DNA from 4 places in the Neobacillus canaveralius genome. Region 1 is predicted to be linked to each of the others. Evidence: riboswitches for the same ligand, from Rfam matches in the RefSeq annotation. Region 1 holds a riboswitch; each other region holds the start of a gene.
The links. Region 1 has a riboswitch for cyclic di-GMP ahead of ABC255_RS03705 (DUF3789 domain-containing protein). Riboswitches for the same ligand answer to the same signal wherever they lie in the genome.
Positions count from the first base shown of each region.

Region 2: linked by a shared signal. The riboswitch ahead of ABC255_RS23665 (ATPase, T2SS/T4P/T4SS family) and the one ahead of ABC255_RS03705 (DUF3789 domain-containing protein) in region 1 are both predicted to bind cyclic di-GMP.
Region 3: linked by a shared signal. The riboswitch ahead of ABC255_RS05855 (anti-repressor SinI family protein) and the one ahead of ABC255_RS03705 (DUF3789 domain-containing protein) in region 1 are both predicted to bind cyclic di-GMP.
Region 4: linked by a shared signal. The riboswitch ahead of ABC255_RS25295 (anti-repressor SinI family protein) and the one ahead of ABC255_RS03705 (DUF3789 domain-containing protein) in region 1 are both predicted to bind cyclic di-GMP.

Region 1 covers NZ_JBDFLL010000001.1:760,679-764,566, reverse strand. Annotated here, with positions in the region: gene motA (flagellar motor stator protein MotA) at 1-733, shown strand, start outside; gene ABC255_RS03715 (flagellar motor protein MotB) at 730-1,467, shown strand; gene ABC255_RS03710 (C39 family peptidase) at 1,496-2,212, shown strand; cyclic di-GMP riboswitch class I at 2,348-2,431, shown strand; gene ABC255_RS03705 (DUF3789 domain-containing protein) at 2,476-2,595, shown strand; gene ABC255_RS03700 (DoxX family membrane protein) at 2,706-3,215, opposite strand; gene ABC255_RS03695 (carbohydrate kinase family protein) at 3,357-3,888, opposite strand, start outside.
Region 2 covers NZ_JBDFLL010000001.1:4,827,735-4,831,622, reverse strand. Annotated here, with positions in the region: partial or broken gene addA (helicase-exonuclease AddAB subunit AddA) at 1-118, shown strand, start outside; gene ABC255_RS23695 (spore germination protein) at 160-378, opposite strand; gene ABC255_RS23690 (spore germination protein GerPE) at 433-813, opposite strand; gene ABC255_RS23685 (spore gernimation protein GerPD) at 827-997, opposite strand; gene gerPC (spore germination protein GerPC) at 987-1,607, opposite strand; gene ABC255_RS23675 (spore germination protein GerPB) at 1,617-1,853, opposite strand; gene ABC255_RS23670 (spore germination protein) at 1,872-2,096, opposite strand; cyclic di-GMP riboswitch class I at 2,326-2,412, shown strand; gene ABC255_RS23665 (ATPase, T2SS/T4P/T4SS family) at 2,619-3,227, shown strand; gene ABC255_RS23660 (YisL family protein) at 3,313-3,672, shown strand; gene ABC255_RS23655 (ubiquitin-like small modifier protein 1) at 3,790-3,888, shown strand, end outside.
Region 3 covers NZ_JBDFLL010000001.1:1,214,112-1,217,999, reverse strand. Annotated here, with positions in the region: gene ABC255_RS05875 (cell wall hydrolase) at 1-403, opposite strand, end outside; gene ABC255_RS05870 (Dps family protein) at 761-1,207, shown strand; gene ABC255_RS05865 (disulfide oxidoreductase) at 1,249-1,656, opposite strand; gene ABC255_RS05860 (DsbA family protein) at 1,649-2,371, opposite strand; gene ABC255_RS05855 (anti-repressor SinI family protein) at 2,625-2,753, opposite strand; cyclic di-GMP riboswitch class I at 2,782-2,865, opposite strand; gene ABC255_RS05850 (lactonase family protein) at 3,154-3,888, shown strand, end outside.
Region 4 covers NZ_JBDFLL010000001.1:5,165,478-5,169,365, forward strand. Annotated here, with positions in the region: gene ABC255_RS25275 (YtxH domain-containing protein) at 1-303, opposite strand, end outside; gene ABC255_RS25280 (DUF1128 domain-containing protein) at 538-765, shown strand; gene map (type I methionyl aminopeptidase) at 791-1,543, opposite strand; gene ABC255_RS25290 (helix-turn-helix domain-containing protein) at 1,750-2,079, shown strand; gene ABC255_RS25295 (anti-repressor SinI family protein) at 2,137-2,286, opposite strand; cyclic di-GMP riboswitch class I at 2,319-2,406, opposite strand; gene ABC255_RS25300 (hypothetical protein) at 3,022-3,186, shown strand; gene hutH (histidine ammonia-lyase) at 3,199-3,888, opposite strand, start outside.

The sequences.
Region 1 (3,888 bases):
ACTCGCATCCTTGAACAACCCCGCGGCATATCTGATTATTTTTGGCGGAACAGCCGCTGCCGTGCTTATTGCATTTCCGTTTCGAGAAATCAAAAAGTTTCCGAAGCTGTTAAAAATTTCTTTATTTGAACCGAAGCTTCCTTCGAAAGCAGAACAGGTTGCTAGATTAATAGAATGTGCGGAAATGGCCAAAAAAGAGGGTTTTCTAGCTTTAGAGGAAATTGCTGAAACAACAGACGATCCTTTTTTTAAAAAGGGGCTCGAAATGATCATCGACGGCTATGATGCGGAATTCATTGAGGAAGTGTTATTCGATGAAGTCGAGGCGATCGAGCAACGTCATAAAACAGGCGCACTTATTTTCACCCAAGCTGGTACGTATGCTCCGACTCTTGGTGTACTTGGGGCCGTAGTCGGTCTAATTGCCGCACTCGGCTCATTATCCGAAGTAGAAAAACTCGGTCATTCGATTTCAGCTGCTTTCATTGCTACCTTACTTGGGATTTTTTCCGGTTATGTACTTTGGCATCCATTAGCGAACAAATTAAAGAGACTTTCCAAACAAGAGCAAGAATTAAAGCTGATTATCATTGAAGGGCTGATTTCTATCTACCAGGGAGTTTTACCAAGTGCCTTGGAGAAAAAGCTGACGGTTCATATTCCTCCTTCTGAACGCCATAAAGCAGAAAAGCAACTTGAACAAGATGATGATTTTGAGGAGAAATCGGCATGAGAAAACGGAAAAGAGCCTTTAACTCTGACCACGATGAACATATAGATGAATCCTGGCTGATACCATATGCTGACCTTTTAACTCTGTTACTTGCATTATTTATTGTCTTATATGCATCCAGCACCGTTGACAAAGATAAATATCAATCGATCATGGAATCCTTTCAATCTGAATTAACGGGGACAAAAATTGACAATCAACAAGCAGGTCTATCGCCGAACCCTTCCTCTCCACAACTAGAGGTAGGACTGCCAGAGGAAGAAGTAAAAGGCGAAACCAATGACAAAGAACTGGATGTATTAAGGGAACAGCTCGAAAGCTATATAAATAACAATAGTCTGCAGGATATGGTCTCTCTCCAAGAAACGGAAAAGGGAATTGAAGTTTCGTTAAAAGACGTTGTGTTATTTGATTCTGGAAGAGCGGATTTAAAAGAGCGCTCGTATCAAACCTTAAACGGGCTTGTCGGTTTGATTAATACCGTTCCGAATCCGATCAGCATTGAAGGTCATACTGACAATGTTCCGGCACACAATACTGTCTATAATTCCAATTGGGAACTGTCTGCCGCTCGGGCCGCAAGTGTTCTCCACTACTTTGAGTCACAAAAGGTTCAAGCAAATCGCATGCAGTTTTCAGGATTTGGAGAATTTCAGCCTCTTTATCCAAATGATTCGGATGAAAATCGCCAGTCAAATCGGCGAGTAACTGTTGTGATTTTACGAGAAAGTTAAAAATTTCTGGGGAGCAGAGGATGCAACTGTGAAAAAGGTTGTTATATATGGGGTTAGTATACTAGTTTTATGTTTTTCTATATTGGCAGACGTGGGTACAGGCCGTAACGAAGAAGACGCGGCTGCTACTCCCTTTACAAAAGTGGTGTTGGCCGAGGAAATCCAATTGGATGTACCTTTACTCAATCAAATGGATGAACCCCGGTTATTCAACGGCTGTGAAGTAACCAGTTTAGCTATGTTACTGCAATATTGGGGAATCGACGTAACTAAAAATGAACTCGCCGCACAAATCCCAAGGGTTCCTCTTCTCTACGATGATGGGAAAAGTGGAAATCCCAATATGGGATTTGTTGGTGATATGGAAACTGGTCCTGGTTTAGGTGTCTACCATGGACCGATTTTTTATTTAGCGAATACCAATGTCAATGACCAGTTGGTGGTTCAAAATTTATCAAACTATCCTTTTTCCTCCATCCTGGAAAAAGTAAGTCAAGGTCTTCCTGTTTGGGTGATTACCACCACCAGCTTTTCACCCTTACCCGATTTCGAAACATGGTCTACACCACAAGGGACCGTTGGAATTACGTTTAAAATGCACAGTGTCGTCATTACCGGCTACGATCAAGAATACATCTATCTCAACGATCCATACGGTACAAAAAACAAAAAAGTGGATAGAAAAAATTTCATCTCCTCATGGGAGCAAATGGGCTCACAAGCAATCGTCATCGAACCCAAATAAAAGGTTGCTAAAGAATCTATTTAAGTTATTTATCATGTTTTTAGTTTTTTTCGACATTTTATTAAACTTTTAAATCAATGTTGTCGATACAATAGAATACTAAGGAAAATTCACCAAAAATAAAAAAACATTAATCGTACGAAAAGGCAAAATGACCGAAAGGTGATGACGCAAAACTATAGGGGCTAAAGTGAAAAACAACGCTAGCCAGTTACCGAATATGTAATCCTTCCTACGATTAAGTGAAAATGGAGGAAAAATTAATGTTAACTTTTATACTAGGCGTAGCCATAGGAGCACTTACCATGCTAATCACCATGAGTCTAATGGCAGTAGCAAAAAACGCCGATCAACAAATGAATCTTTTCATATCAAAAGAATAATAAAATTGCTAGAATGACTGTCCGCCTCAGGTGGACAGTGTCCACGGGCGGTGCCTGTCACCCATAAAAAAGACGATTCGGGGGGAACGAATCGTCTCTGTGCCTACAAGTTAGGCAGCTGCTTTATTTTTTTCAGTATGAGTATTTAGTGTTTTACGGATGAATGGAACCACCCAGCGGTCTAAACCATATCTTCCAGCATTGTAGCCCGCTGTTAAGATAATGAAGCCTAAGAAGATGTCTGTTGGGTTATGAGATACGGTTCCTGCTAAGAAGAAGCTGAAGTTCATTACTAGACCGAAAAACATTGCTGCTGTTGTTAAACATCCTAGAAGAAGTCCTAAGCCGATTAACGTTTCGCCCCAAGGAACGATGAAGTTGAATACATCGATGTTTTGTAAAGCAAAGCTTTCTAAGAAGTTAGCGTACCATCCGTATACCATGTTGCCATCTGGTCCTTTTACTGGATTTGCAATCGCACCTTTTAGAAAACCAGAAGCGTCAAACCCGCCTGTTAATTTATGAAAACCAGCAGTGAACCAAGAGTAGCCAAGGTATAAACGAATAATAGTTAAAATAGCTGCTGAGATTTTATTTTCTCTTAAAAAGTTGTTAAACATAAGTCATTCCGCCTTTCAAAATTTGTTTGCTCTTTATACTTACACTATATTGGATTTTGTTAGTTAGTAACATAGGTATAGTGTTAAGTTCACAGTTTGTTTGAAATGTTATGACGGAAGTTTGAACAACAGTTATGGTAATCAGGATAATGCAGATAAAACGTCTTCTAACGTAGGTAATGCAGAAATTGCACCCACCTTAGTACATACTAAAGCACCAACTCTATTACTAAAGTAAATAATTTTTTTAAGCTTCTCAAAGTCTTCTATCTCAGGGTTATCTTTTGCGAATTGGAATAAGGTTGCCCCAACAAATGCGTCACCGGCACCTGTCGAGTCAACGGATTTTATTTTTACACTTGGAACAATTTCACTTTTTTCCCTATTTGACAGATATGTTCCCTCACTACCTAATGTTACAGCAACTACTTTCGCTCCTAATTCATGAAGATGATTTGTTCCCTCTGCCAAGTTAGGGATTCCTGTAATTAGTTTTAGCTCCTCATCGCTCACTTTTACAAAATCAGCTAAGGAGCTTCCCTTCTTTGCCAAGTGGATAAATTCGGAAATTCTGTTTTTCCATAAATCTTTTCGGTAATTAGGATCAAATGAAATAAATTTCCCTTGTTCCTTTGCATGACGCATTACTTGAAAATAAGTGGATTGAAAGGGG
Region 2 (3,888 bases), 4.1 Mb from region 1:
GCAAATCAATCTTTATACCAAAGCTTTGGAGAAAATTTGGAAGAGAAAAGTAAATGAAAGATATTTATTCTTCTTTGACGGAGCGCATATTTTAAAACTAAATGTAGAAAATGAATAAAAAAATAAACGACATAAACCCATATTGGTTTATGTCGTTTATTAATTATTCCCGCCTATTGGCTGGTCGAGTAAATTAACGTCTAGAACATTGGTACCACTTAATCCGCTGGCTGTAAAAATGATTCCCCCTGTATTAAAACCTCCAGAACCTGCATTAGTCTTTGAGGCACTTTTTGGAGAGATATAGACTGTATCCCCGAAATGAACAATACCACCAGATACATTCACAATCTGAACTGGACCAATTATTGCTGGCATATAAAAACATCCTTTGCATAATTTAATCTTTCATATCATATGCCTAAAATCTTATTATTGTTCATCCTCAGCATGCAGCAGCTGTCTGATATGCTTGACTCTAGCTTCCAGTGAGATGTTTTCACTGTTTCCTACGTGCAGGATGGCAGACGAAGACATTGCGAGGATAGAAATATTATTAACCTTAATAATTGGAAGGAGATTATGAGTGGATATTGTCATTTTCTCAGTAATTGGCAATAAAGGAATTGGTTCCGAAAACACTGAGTAGTTTAAAAAATTTCCTTCTTTTCCATAAAACACATCAGCTTCCCGCTGAACCGCTAAGGCACGTGAAAATCCATTAATAATACGGGAATCACCAAGCTGGATGGTGGAGGCAAAGGAAGCCGAGTTTACTTTAACGGTATTTACCACAGAAGTTCTTTCAAGCATATGTTAAGCCTGCCTAAAAAAGTGGCACAAATGGCCCGATGATGAGTGATTCAGCAGGTGTGTCGAAAGTTGATGCCAATTGAACACTTTGAGTGTCGCCAATCATTACGAGTGAAGAACTTGCAACGCCTAGAATTCTAATCGTATCTACACGAAGGTCCCGATTATATACTTCAAAATTCATTTTGTGTATTCATTCCTTTCACGTTATCCGGCAAATGATTAATAAATATTAAAATGCCTTTTCTGATCTCCTGTTTGAGTAATTCAATAATGATCTCCTCTGTACTTTGTCCGCCTTCACGATTATTTACTGCAGTATTTTGTACATGGTAATCAATCCTTGCTGGAAGCTGCTTCATTATATCTTGTTTGATAAAATCTAAATAGGAATCATCTAACTGAACATTTAATTGAGTTTGTGTGTCCTTAAATACTATTGGGAGTTCAGTTTCTAAATATTGGTATATAGATTCTTCTATTTTCATAGATCTCTGCATTTGTGCCTTAGGTTGGATGGGTGTATTTAAGGATTGATTTTGTACAGCAAAATCTTCAATATTTGCCAAATCTGATGGGTTAAGGCCAATGTTTAATGTTCCATCAAGAGTTTCAACCTTCAATTGATCAAATTTATATTCGATTTTATCAACCTGAATGGTAGGCTTATCCTTTAATTGCTTCAATTGTTCCTGTTGTTTTTGAATGGTCTGTTCCAGAGCAGCAATTCTGTTTTCTTGTATTTGTAGTGTCATTTGGACCCATTGAAGAAGTTGTGAATAATCCTGATACATACCATCACCTCACTGTGTTTCTTCTCCTCGCCCAACGCCCCCCAAAGGTACTGCAACACTAGATTGCCCATTTGTTGTTTGAGTGCCTCCTGCCTTCGGGGCTGGCTTTGAAAAACCTCCTGTATTATGCAAATATGAGGCAGGTTTAATGATTCCGGCACTGCCAATTTGCAGGACAGAAGAATTTGTAATACTGTTAATTTTAATAAAATTTATTTGAATAGATTGCTGAATATAAAAATTCATATAAAGATCACCCATTCCCTAGGCATTTAGGAAGATTCCTTGATCTACACCATCTGAATCGTTTGTGTTTGTATGACTTAAATTGTTATTATGAACCATTAAACTTTCACCCGTATTAAAGGACCCAGCACCGGAAAAAGTTTTTGCAGATGAAAATGGCATGATTTTATAGACATCTCCGATATGAAAAACGGAACTGCTGCCAAGTGAAATGACTTGTGCAACTCCTACAATCGCTGGCATCAACAACACCCTTTACCTTTTATTCTTCTAATATCGTATGTATGGGTTGGTGTAATGTGATTCATTCGCCTAAATAAAGTAAAGCTAATATTAGGTGGTTGGGAAAATTATAGAATTAGGTCATACTACCTATACTTTATTAAAAAATGGTATAATAGTAGGATATGAGATAAAGGCAAAAGGACTTATGATAGATTTAAGAGATCAGTCGGAAATGTAAAACACTGATTCTCGATAAAGGCAAAACTGGTGAAAATCAGTGACGCAAAGCTAAAGGGGCTAAGGTGCTTTCGCACTACGCCAGCCAGTTACCGAAAGAATAGGGTGTTTTTCGTAGATAACAGCATTGCTTACATAGGTCTTTCTATGTGCAATGTTGTACTTCATTTGTTAACCCCCCTTTCGGTAAAGGCGGGGTTATTTTTATTCTGTTTTATCGACCCCTGCCTAACCGTTTTATCTTCTTTATGTTTTGTGAGCAAATTGGTTTTCAAAAAAACAAAAACAAGGCGGGTGGAATGTATGGGGCTATTAAAACAAATCCAACAAAGTGATGGAATACAAGATGTAGATTACAAATTGTACAGATCAGCAAGGCTGGCTAAAAGAAGGAATTCATGGAAACCTTTAGATATGAAGGATTTAATACGTAACGGTACCATGTCAAAGGAAATGGCGCTATTCCTCTGTACATGTGTGAAAGCTAGATTAAATATTCTAGTAAGCGGAGGAACAGGGGCAGGTAAAACCACCCTGGTCAATGCACTTTCCACTTTCATTCCAAAAGAGGAAAGGAATCTTATTGGAGATGTTCGTGGTAATGATGTACGTGAAATACTTCGGAATGAAAATAAAGAACTAAATGGTTTTCTTGCGACAGGACATTCCAGCAGTCCAAGTAATATGATTGACCGGTTGGAAATCATTGCTTATCTTGAAGGGATAAATTTGCCTATCAAAGCGATTAGGGAAAAAATCGCTGGAACAATTGACATCATTGTCCACCTCTCACGTACAAATGATGGGGAAAGGAAAATTACGAAAATCACAGAGATACAGGGAATCGCAGAGGATCAGATTGTGCTAAGAGATATTTTTACGATAAATCCTCTTGAAGGTTCATATTATTAGTATCCCGCTTTTTTTTTAGGATTTTCGGAACGCCTATGGTATGATAGTGTTGCTATAAGCAATGCATACATAGGAGGAAAATGAAATGATTCATGGTCACGTTACAGCTTGGGTTTTAGCTCTAATTTTATTTATTGTCGCTATATTTTTACTGAAAAGCGGAAAAGAAAAGGGCGCTAAAATTGTTCGAATGATTTTACGTGTGCTTTACTTGTTAATTATTGCAACTGGTGTTGGACTAATTTTCATGCTTTCCAATATTGATTTGTTGTATATATTAAAAGCGGTAGTAGGGATATGGGTAATTGGTTTATTTGAAATGATCCTTAGTAAGGTTGCACAAAATAGAAAGACTTCTGTTTTATGGATACAATTTGTTATTGCCTTCTTACTTGTATTGTATTTAGGTTTTGATAAACTGCCAATGTCGATTTTTCACGTATAAGATAGAATGTTAGAAAGAGCTGCCCAAGTTTATCGGCAGCTCTTTTTTAGTTTAAAAATAGATGACAGGAATTGCAAATAGTTTTACTATTTAATTAAGGGGAGAGGAGTGATTGGGATGCTAGTAAGAGTGTTTGCTAATCTCCGGCAAATTTGCGGCGGAGTTGGGGTTGAGGTTAAGCCTGAAGGTCAACGGGTTATTGATGTACTTGAAAGA
Region 3 (3,888 bases), 450 kb from region 1:
TAAATGCATAGTGTCCATTTGCAATTTGATAAATGACTCCACGAACAGTGTTAGGGAAGTCTGGACTTTTCACTCGATTAAGAATAACAGTTGCAACTGCTACCTTTCCAGCATATGGCTCGCCAACTGCTTCTGCACGAACTAATCGCGCCATTAATTCTTCATCTGCCGCTGATATTGGAGAGTCTGGTAGAATCATATTTTGACCTGCAATAAGCGATTTACTATTGTTTGCACTCATTAAGCTATTAACAGGGATACCAAATCCTTTGGCTATTTTCCAGTATGTCTCACCATATTGAATCTTGTGTGTTGTAGCTGCCTCCGACTTAGTAACGCCTGTAAATGCTGACATTGAAAAAATTAATCCCGCTGCAATAACAAGTTTTTTTAGTTTGTTCATGTTTTATAGCCTCCTAGTATTCTCGTTGTTTTCTCTACTAATAAGGCTATCAGTTGTAACATAGTTATTCATTAACCAAAAAAAACCAGTGTGAAAATAGGATAAGTAGCTCCTGCTATGAAAGCATTTATCTATTAAATGGAATGATCAACCAACCGACTTTCCTCCCCACAATAATCCCATAAATGTAATCTTAAGGAAATATTATTACAGTCTGTTTCATGCTTATTTCATGAAATATCATTGTAACAAAGAAATCCTTCACGAAATTGACAAAATATCCCTCAATTTAGCACAGGTTTCTCCTTAAATTTTTGGTAATAATATAATAGAGGACAAAATGATGGAGGGTTCATAATGGAAAATCAATTAGTCAGCATACTTAATAAACAAATTGCAAACTGGTCAGTATTGTATATCAAGTTACATAACTACCATTGGTATGTAAAGGGCGGGCAGTTTTTTACCTTGCACGCTAAATTTGAGGAATTTTATAACGAGGCTGGATTGCATGTAGATGAATTAGCAGAACGATTACTTGCAATCGGAGGAAATCCTGTTGCTACTATGAGAGAATGTCTAGAACTTTCATCTATTCAAGAAGCACAAGGCAGCGAAACTGCTGAAGAAATGGTTCAAACCATTATTAATGATTTTTCAATTATTATTGGAGAATTAAAAGAAGGTATGAGCATTGCCGGTGAAAAGGACGATGAAACAACAGGCGATATGCTCCTTGCAATTCATTCTGGTTTAGAAAAACATGTATGGATGCTAACAGCATTCCTTGGCAAATCAATCTAAATTACGGTAATAAAAATAAGACTCAAGCATTTGCTTGAGCCTTATTTATTTTGGTTTCGTGCAATGATAACTAAGCAAATGGTAATAATCGTGAACGCGGTAAACGCCAGGATTGGAATGGTGATAAATCCAAGCCAGTTAATATAATCTTTTGAGCAAGGTACACCACTTTTACACATTTCAAATTGCTGCAGATAGGGAATCTTTTGAAGAGCCGTATGGTAGCCTGAAATGAGCATTCCAATGATCGATAACGGTAAGGTGTATTTCACAATATCGTTATCATTTCGGTAAAAGGCAATTCCTAGAATGATTGCTAATGGATACATAAAGATTCGCTGATACCAGCAAAGCGTACATGGAATGTAGTGGAGAACTTCACTGAAATACAAACTCCCAATGGTTGCAATAAGTGCTGCAACCCATGCAAGCAGTAAAGGTTTATTCATTCCCTTTCTCCTTTGCCGCTTCCTCTACTAATTTGTTTAAATCGTCCATTGTTTGTCCATCAAATCGCTTCCCATTAACAAAAATGGTAGGTGTTCCACTAACTCCTAATTTTCCTCCAAGGGCTTCATCACTTTTCCAAGCCTCTTCCGGAGCTTTTGTATCAAAATAAGCAACTACTTTATTAACCTCTTCCTCAGTAGCCATTTCTTGCAATGTTTTGGTTAAAAATTCCTCTGTAAAAACATCAATTGTTTCATATCGGGTATCTTCCGGCTGCTTATCGAAAATAAGTTCATGAAACTCCCAAAATTTTTCGTTGCCTAACTCATGATAAACCGCCTCTGAAAATTTAGCTGTTCGATCTGAATCAACATTAATAAATGGATAATGGAAATAATAAAATTTTGCTTTGCCTGTATCAACAAATTCTTTTACTACTTGTGGTACAACATTTTCCGCAAAGTTTTTACAATTCGGGCACTTATAATCGCCAAATTCTACAATTGAAACAGGTGCTGATTCTTCACCTAAAAAAGGCTGATTGGAATAATCAATCGCTTCTTTAGCACTATCATCAGATTTCTGGTTGTTAGCTAGAAAGATAAATCCAATAATAGCTATTGCAATCAATCCAATAATCCAAAAAACAAATTTTGATGATGAGGATTGTGGTTTCGTCGTTCCTTTTTTAGTACTTTTTTTTCCTTGCGCCATAATCAAACTCCTTATTTATGTGATAGTTTTAACTCCATACAGTAATGTTAGATTAAATTTTACTAAACTTATACTGTAATGAAAATAAAAATGCCTATTAATCAGAACGTATATTATTAGATTGTCCTTTAAACGAAAAAAGGCCCATTTTAATGGACATTTTTTTTAGAGCAATTTCTTTTTTCATAATCCTTTTTTTGTAAGCTACAATTGGCAGCTTTACTAAGTAGGTAAATATCAAAGGAGGACATGTTTATGTATTCGAAGGGTCTTTTAGGAAATCCTTAATTTCATCAACAGTAATCCCTAAATATCGAGCTTCTAAGATGAGTTCTAGCCATTCCTTATCTACTTCTTTTTCATCTAATAGAGTGGGTAACATGTAAGGGTGTCCTCCTAAAATATTTGTCCTAGGCTACTCAGCCGTCATCGTTTAGCACTTTAGACCTGAAGCTTTGCGCCCTAATCTTTCGAAAGATTTGCCTATATCTAATTAAAGTTATAAAGTTCATAAGAAAATAGTACCACACATATTCTTTATATCGAACATAATTAATTCTAAAAATTATGACAAATTTATACACTTAGATAATAAAAGTACAGAGAAGGTCGGAGATAGATAAATGATTTGAGGTCGAAAATAGACTAATGATACTTATTACTTGTATATTTTTGTCTTTTAATGTATTCATAAAACATACACTCACTAGAACATGTTTTAATAATTCTTTGGGTAGTTTGATAAAATAAAATGATGATATTTCATTAAAGGAGTTTAAATGATGACTGAAAAAAAACAGTACACAGGTTTTATCGGAACATATACCAAAGGTGATAGCGAAGGTATTTATTCTTTCACGCTAGACACAGATAAGAGGACTATAGTAGACGTTAAAGTTGCAGCTAAGTTAGAAAACCCTACATATCTAACAATTAGCTCAAATAATCGTTATCTTTATTCCGTTGTAAAAGAAGGTGACACTGGAGGATTAGCAGCTTTTTCTATTAACGATAACGGTGAGTTAACAGCAATAAACAGCCAATTCTCAGAAGGTGCATCACCTTGTCATGTTAGTGTGGACACTAAAAACAACTATGTTTTTAGCGCTAATTATCATAAAGGAACAGTAGAATCCTCTTTGCTAAATCACGAAGATGGCTCCGTGCAGCCTGCTATGTCAATTTTTAAACATGAGGGTTCAGGTCCTGACCCAAGACAGGAAAAAGCGCATACCCATTACGCAGGAGTCACACCGGATGAAAAATATTTAGCTGTTGTTGAACTGGGAACTGATGCCCTAATTACCTATAAAGTAAATGACAATGGCACAATTGAAAAAGTAAGTCTTCTTCCAATAAAGGCTGGCAGCGGCCCGAGACACATTGCTTTCCATCCTAATGGAAAATATGCTTATATCATGACCGAGTTTAGCTCCGAGGTTATAGCATTAAATTATCATCCAGAAAACGGCCATTTTACTGAAATACAATATATTTCTACTCTGCCGGAAGATTTT
Region 4 (3,888 bases), 4.4 Mb from region 1:
GGTACTTTTCGTTTCCCTTACCACTTCTTTTACTTGGGGCGTTAACTCACGGAGTTCGTCAACTTTTTCGGTTATGTAAGAAATGTCCTCGCTCACCTGCTCAATAGTATTTCTAATTTTTTCGGCAGTCTCTTTCACATTTTCTGTTATTTCTTGTGGATGGCGAACCACATAAGAAACCTGCTCGTACGCTTTTTTCACATTTACCTTCATATCCTGCCGTGTTTTTTTATCTAACAAGCTAAGTGCTCCACCTGCTAAGGCACCATAGAAAATGCCTTTAAAAAATAAATTCTTACCCATTTTTTTAACCTCTCCTTTCAAGATGTTTTTATCATTCATTTCTGCCACTATGAAAAAAATACCAATAAACTCCACTTTATATTCTGCTTTAAGCTTGCGGCAAAATGCAAGCGTCGATCATATTTTACTCCTATTATTTTATTACCCAACATTAGGTGCATTAAAACAAGTTTAGATTGACATCTTCCAATGAAAATGGAAAGATAAAGTTACGAATACTGAAAGGGTGACGGGATGAATTTATCAGAAAAAACAGTAGAAAATGTTGAGTATATGATTGAACAAATAAAGGAAAAATTAAAGGTACTAAATCTCGGAGCCATTAAATCTTCACACTTTGATGAGGAAATGTACGAGGAATTAAAAGAAATTTATGAAATGGTTATGAAAAAACCTTCTTTTAGCCCTAACGAAATGCAAGCTTTGGTGGAGGAATTAGGGAACCTTCGCAAAAATAAGTAAAACAGATCTCGAGAGATCTGTTTTTTTATTTTTCCTGTTCAGTTAAAATAATCGGACCATCCTTGGTGATGGCAATGGTGTGTTCATACTGTGCCGAATATTTCCCATCAATCGTCCTAGCAGTCCAGCCATTACTATCCATTTTTGTTTGGTACATACCGATATTGACCATTGGCTCAATAGTAAATACCATTCCTTCTTTTATTCTAGGACCTTTTCCAGGCAGCCCATAATGTGGTACATCAGGTTTTTCATGAATGACTGCTCCAATTCCATGACCAATAAAATCACGAACAACCGATAAGCCTTCTCCTTCTACATAGGTTTGAATAGCATGACCGATATCTCCAATCCGATTTCCAGGGACAGCCTGCTCAATTCCTTTATAGAGTGCCTCTTTTGTAACCATTAATAAATGATCTGTTTCCTTAGGGACAGTTCCAATAGCATAAGACCATGCTGAATCCGCTAATCCGCCATTATAGTTGACGACCATATCTATTGTTACGATATCGCCTTCCTTTAATGGTTCCTTTCTTGGGAATCCATGACATATTTCGTCGTTAATGCTCGCACAGGTGGCGTATTTATAGCCCTTATAGCCCTTTTGCTGTGGGGTGGCATTGTGTTTTTTAAGAAAATCATCCACAAACTCATCAATTTCCCAAGTTGTTATACCTGGTTTAATCATTTTTGCAATTTCTTTATGGCATGAAGCAAGAATTTCCCCTGCTTTTTTCATTCTCTCGATTTCCCGCAGTGATTTAAGAACAATCATGATCTTCCCAACCTTTTTATATTATTTTTATGTATTCTTAGAGAATTGGAAACACACTTTAATCTTATCGCTAAGCTAACATTTTTTCAAAAAGTTTTTGACTTTGATAAATATTTTTGTCATAATAAACTGTTCTTAATATGGAACTTTTTCCGCTTTTCTGATAAAATTATTATAGCAATAATAAAAATTAGGTGTGTGAGCCCATGATAGGTGATCGTGTAAAAAAACTTCGGTTAGAAAAAAGGATGTCATTATCAGAACTTGCTGAGCAAGCTGGAGTTGCTAAATCTTATTTAAGCTCTCTTGAGCGAAACCTGCAAAGAAATCCATCAATTCAATTCCTTGAAAAGATTTCTTCTGTATTAAACGTTCCTGTTGACCATTTAATAAATGAACACATTAATAAAGAAGAATTAGATAGTGATTGGATGAGCATTGTTAAAGAGGCGATGGATTCGGGTGTCTCTAAAGAACAATTTCGCGATTTTATTGAATTCAATAAGTGGCGAATTGGCCAAAATAATAACGAATAAAAAAGAACAAAGCATACTACCAGGATTTTTGTAGTATGCTTTGTTCTTTTATGTATCTTAGCGATTCTTAAGTACTACCTCTCTGGCTTCGTTCTGATGGAGAAAATTAAGGATTGTTTCCTTCGAAATTCCTAGGTCCTTTGCCTCTAAAATAAGAGCTAGCCATTCTGCATCCATACCATTTTTCATACTGTCAGTTATGCCCACTCACATTCACTCCTAAAATACATATTCGTATTCCAGGTAGCCCGGCCATCATAGTAAAATCTATACCTTAGATCCTCGGCTTTGCGTCCCCATTTTTCAATGGGTTTGCCCTTTTCTGTTTCTTATTACTCATAAATCATTGATTATTCAGTATATTCAATAGACAAGCTTTCCTGTTAAATAATGACTATGTTTATTATATATAGTACTTTTTCAGTATCGTGTTGGAATTTGTCAAATGGTTTATTTTTTCGAACCTTTTTTTTACACAAAATATTCCAATTTTCTACAAAAGAGCTTTATGGAATTCGCAGAATTCCTGAAATTCACAATCAATATGGAAGATTTACGGAAAAACAGAGGGATAAAAGTCGATATTAGGTTATTTTACCTAATGAAAGTCTTTATAAAACGATACAAAAAGACCAGAAAAACGCAGTGAAATTTGTCTATTTTGTGACAATTGACATCTACCATAAACACCATTAAAATATACTAAATATTGTAAATATTCTAATATTGGTGGTGGATCTAGTCAATGACAACCATTCATGTGTTGAATTACGCTATCCCAATAGCCTTTGTTGTATTTTTTGGTTACCTTCTTGATCGCATTTGTAAACCTGCAAAGTCTGATGAAAATATAGAAGGTGATTAATACTCTGTCTCTCCTCTCCACTAATAATTTTCCTTCGTTTGGGAATGATACATTCGAAGACGAAAGGAGTGTTTAATTTGGCACGTGGAGAACATTTTAACCATAAGAAGAAAGGTCATCCTGGAAATTTACCAAAAGATAACGTAGTTGAGAAACACTCAAAGGATGCCATTGGAGACGAGGAATTTATTGTAGTGCAAGAGGCATTTAAGAATAGGGTAGAAACGAAAGACGTAGAATAAAAGGCGTGATTTTCACGCCTTTTTTGCCTGCCTAACATTATCAAATTTTTGAATAAGCTTCTTTAAGTCCCATTCTTTTAGACCTGTTGCAGCCCTTTCAATATCTATTGAAAAGATTCGATCCTTCTTTATAGAAGCAACAAGCTCCCTCCCCTTTTCATACACCCGCTTGGTCTGGCTGGCCATTTTATCTACCCCGCGAATTTCAACACCCTGCATGGCACAAATTAGTTCAATCGCCAGCACTCTTCGAGCATTCTGAATGATTTGATACGCATGCCTAGAGGCGATCGTTCCCATGCTCACATGGTCTTCCTGATTAGCAGAGGAGGGAATGGAATCGACACTTGCTGGGTGTGCCAGTGTTTTATTTTCTGATACTAACGACGCCGCCGCATATTGCATAATCATCGCACCTGACTGCAAACCAGGCTCAGGGCTTAAGAAAGGCGGCAAATCGTTCAACTGTGGATTTACTAATCTCTCGATACGTCTTTCAGATATATTCGCAAGCTCGGCAACGGCAATTTTCATAAAATCCATCGCGAAAGCAATTGGCTGCCCATGAAAATTCCCTCCTGAAATAACCTTTTCTCCGTCATCAAATATTAATGGATTGTCTGTAGCGGCATTCATTTCGATTTCTAATTTTTCTTTTACATAATCCAGTGCCTGCCAAGAAGCTCCATGAACCTGTGGAAT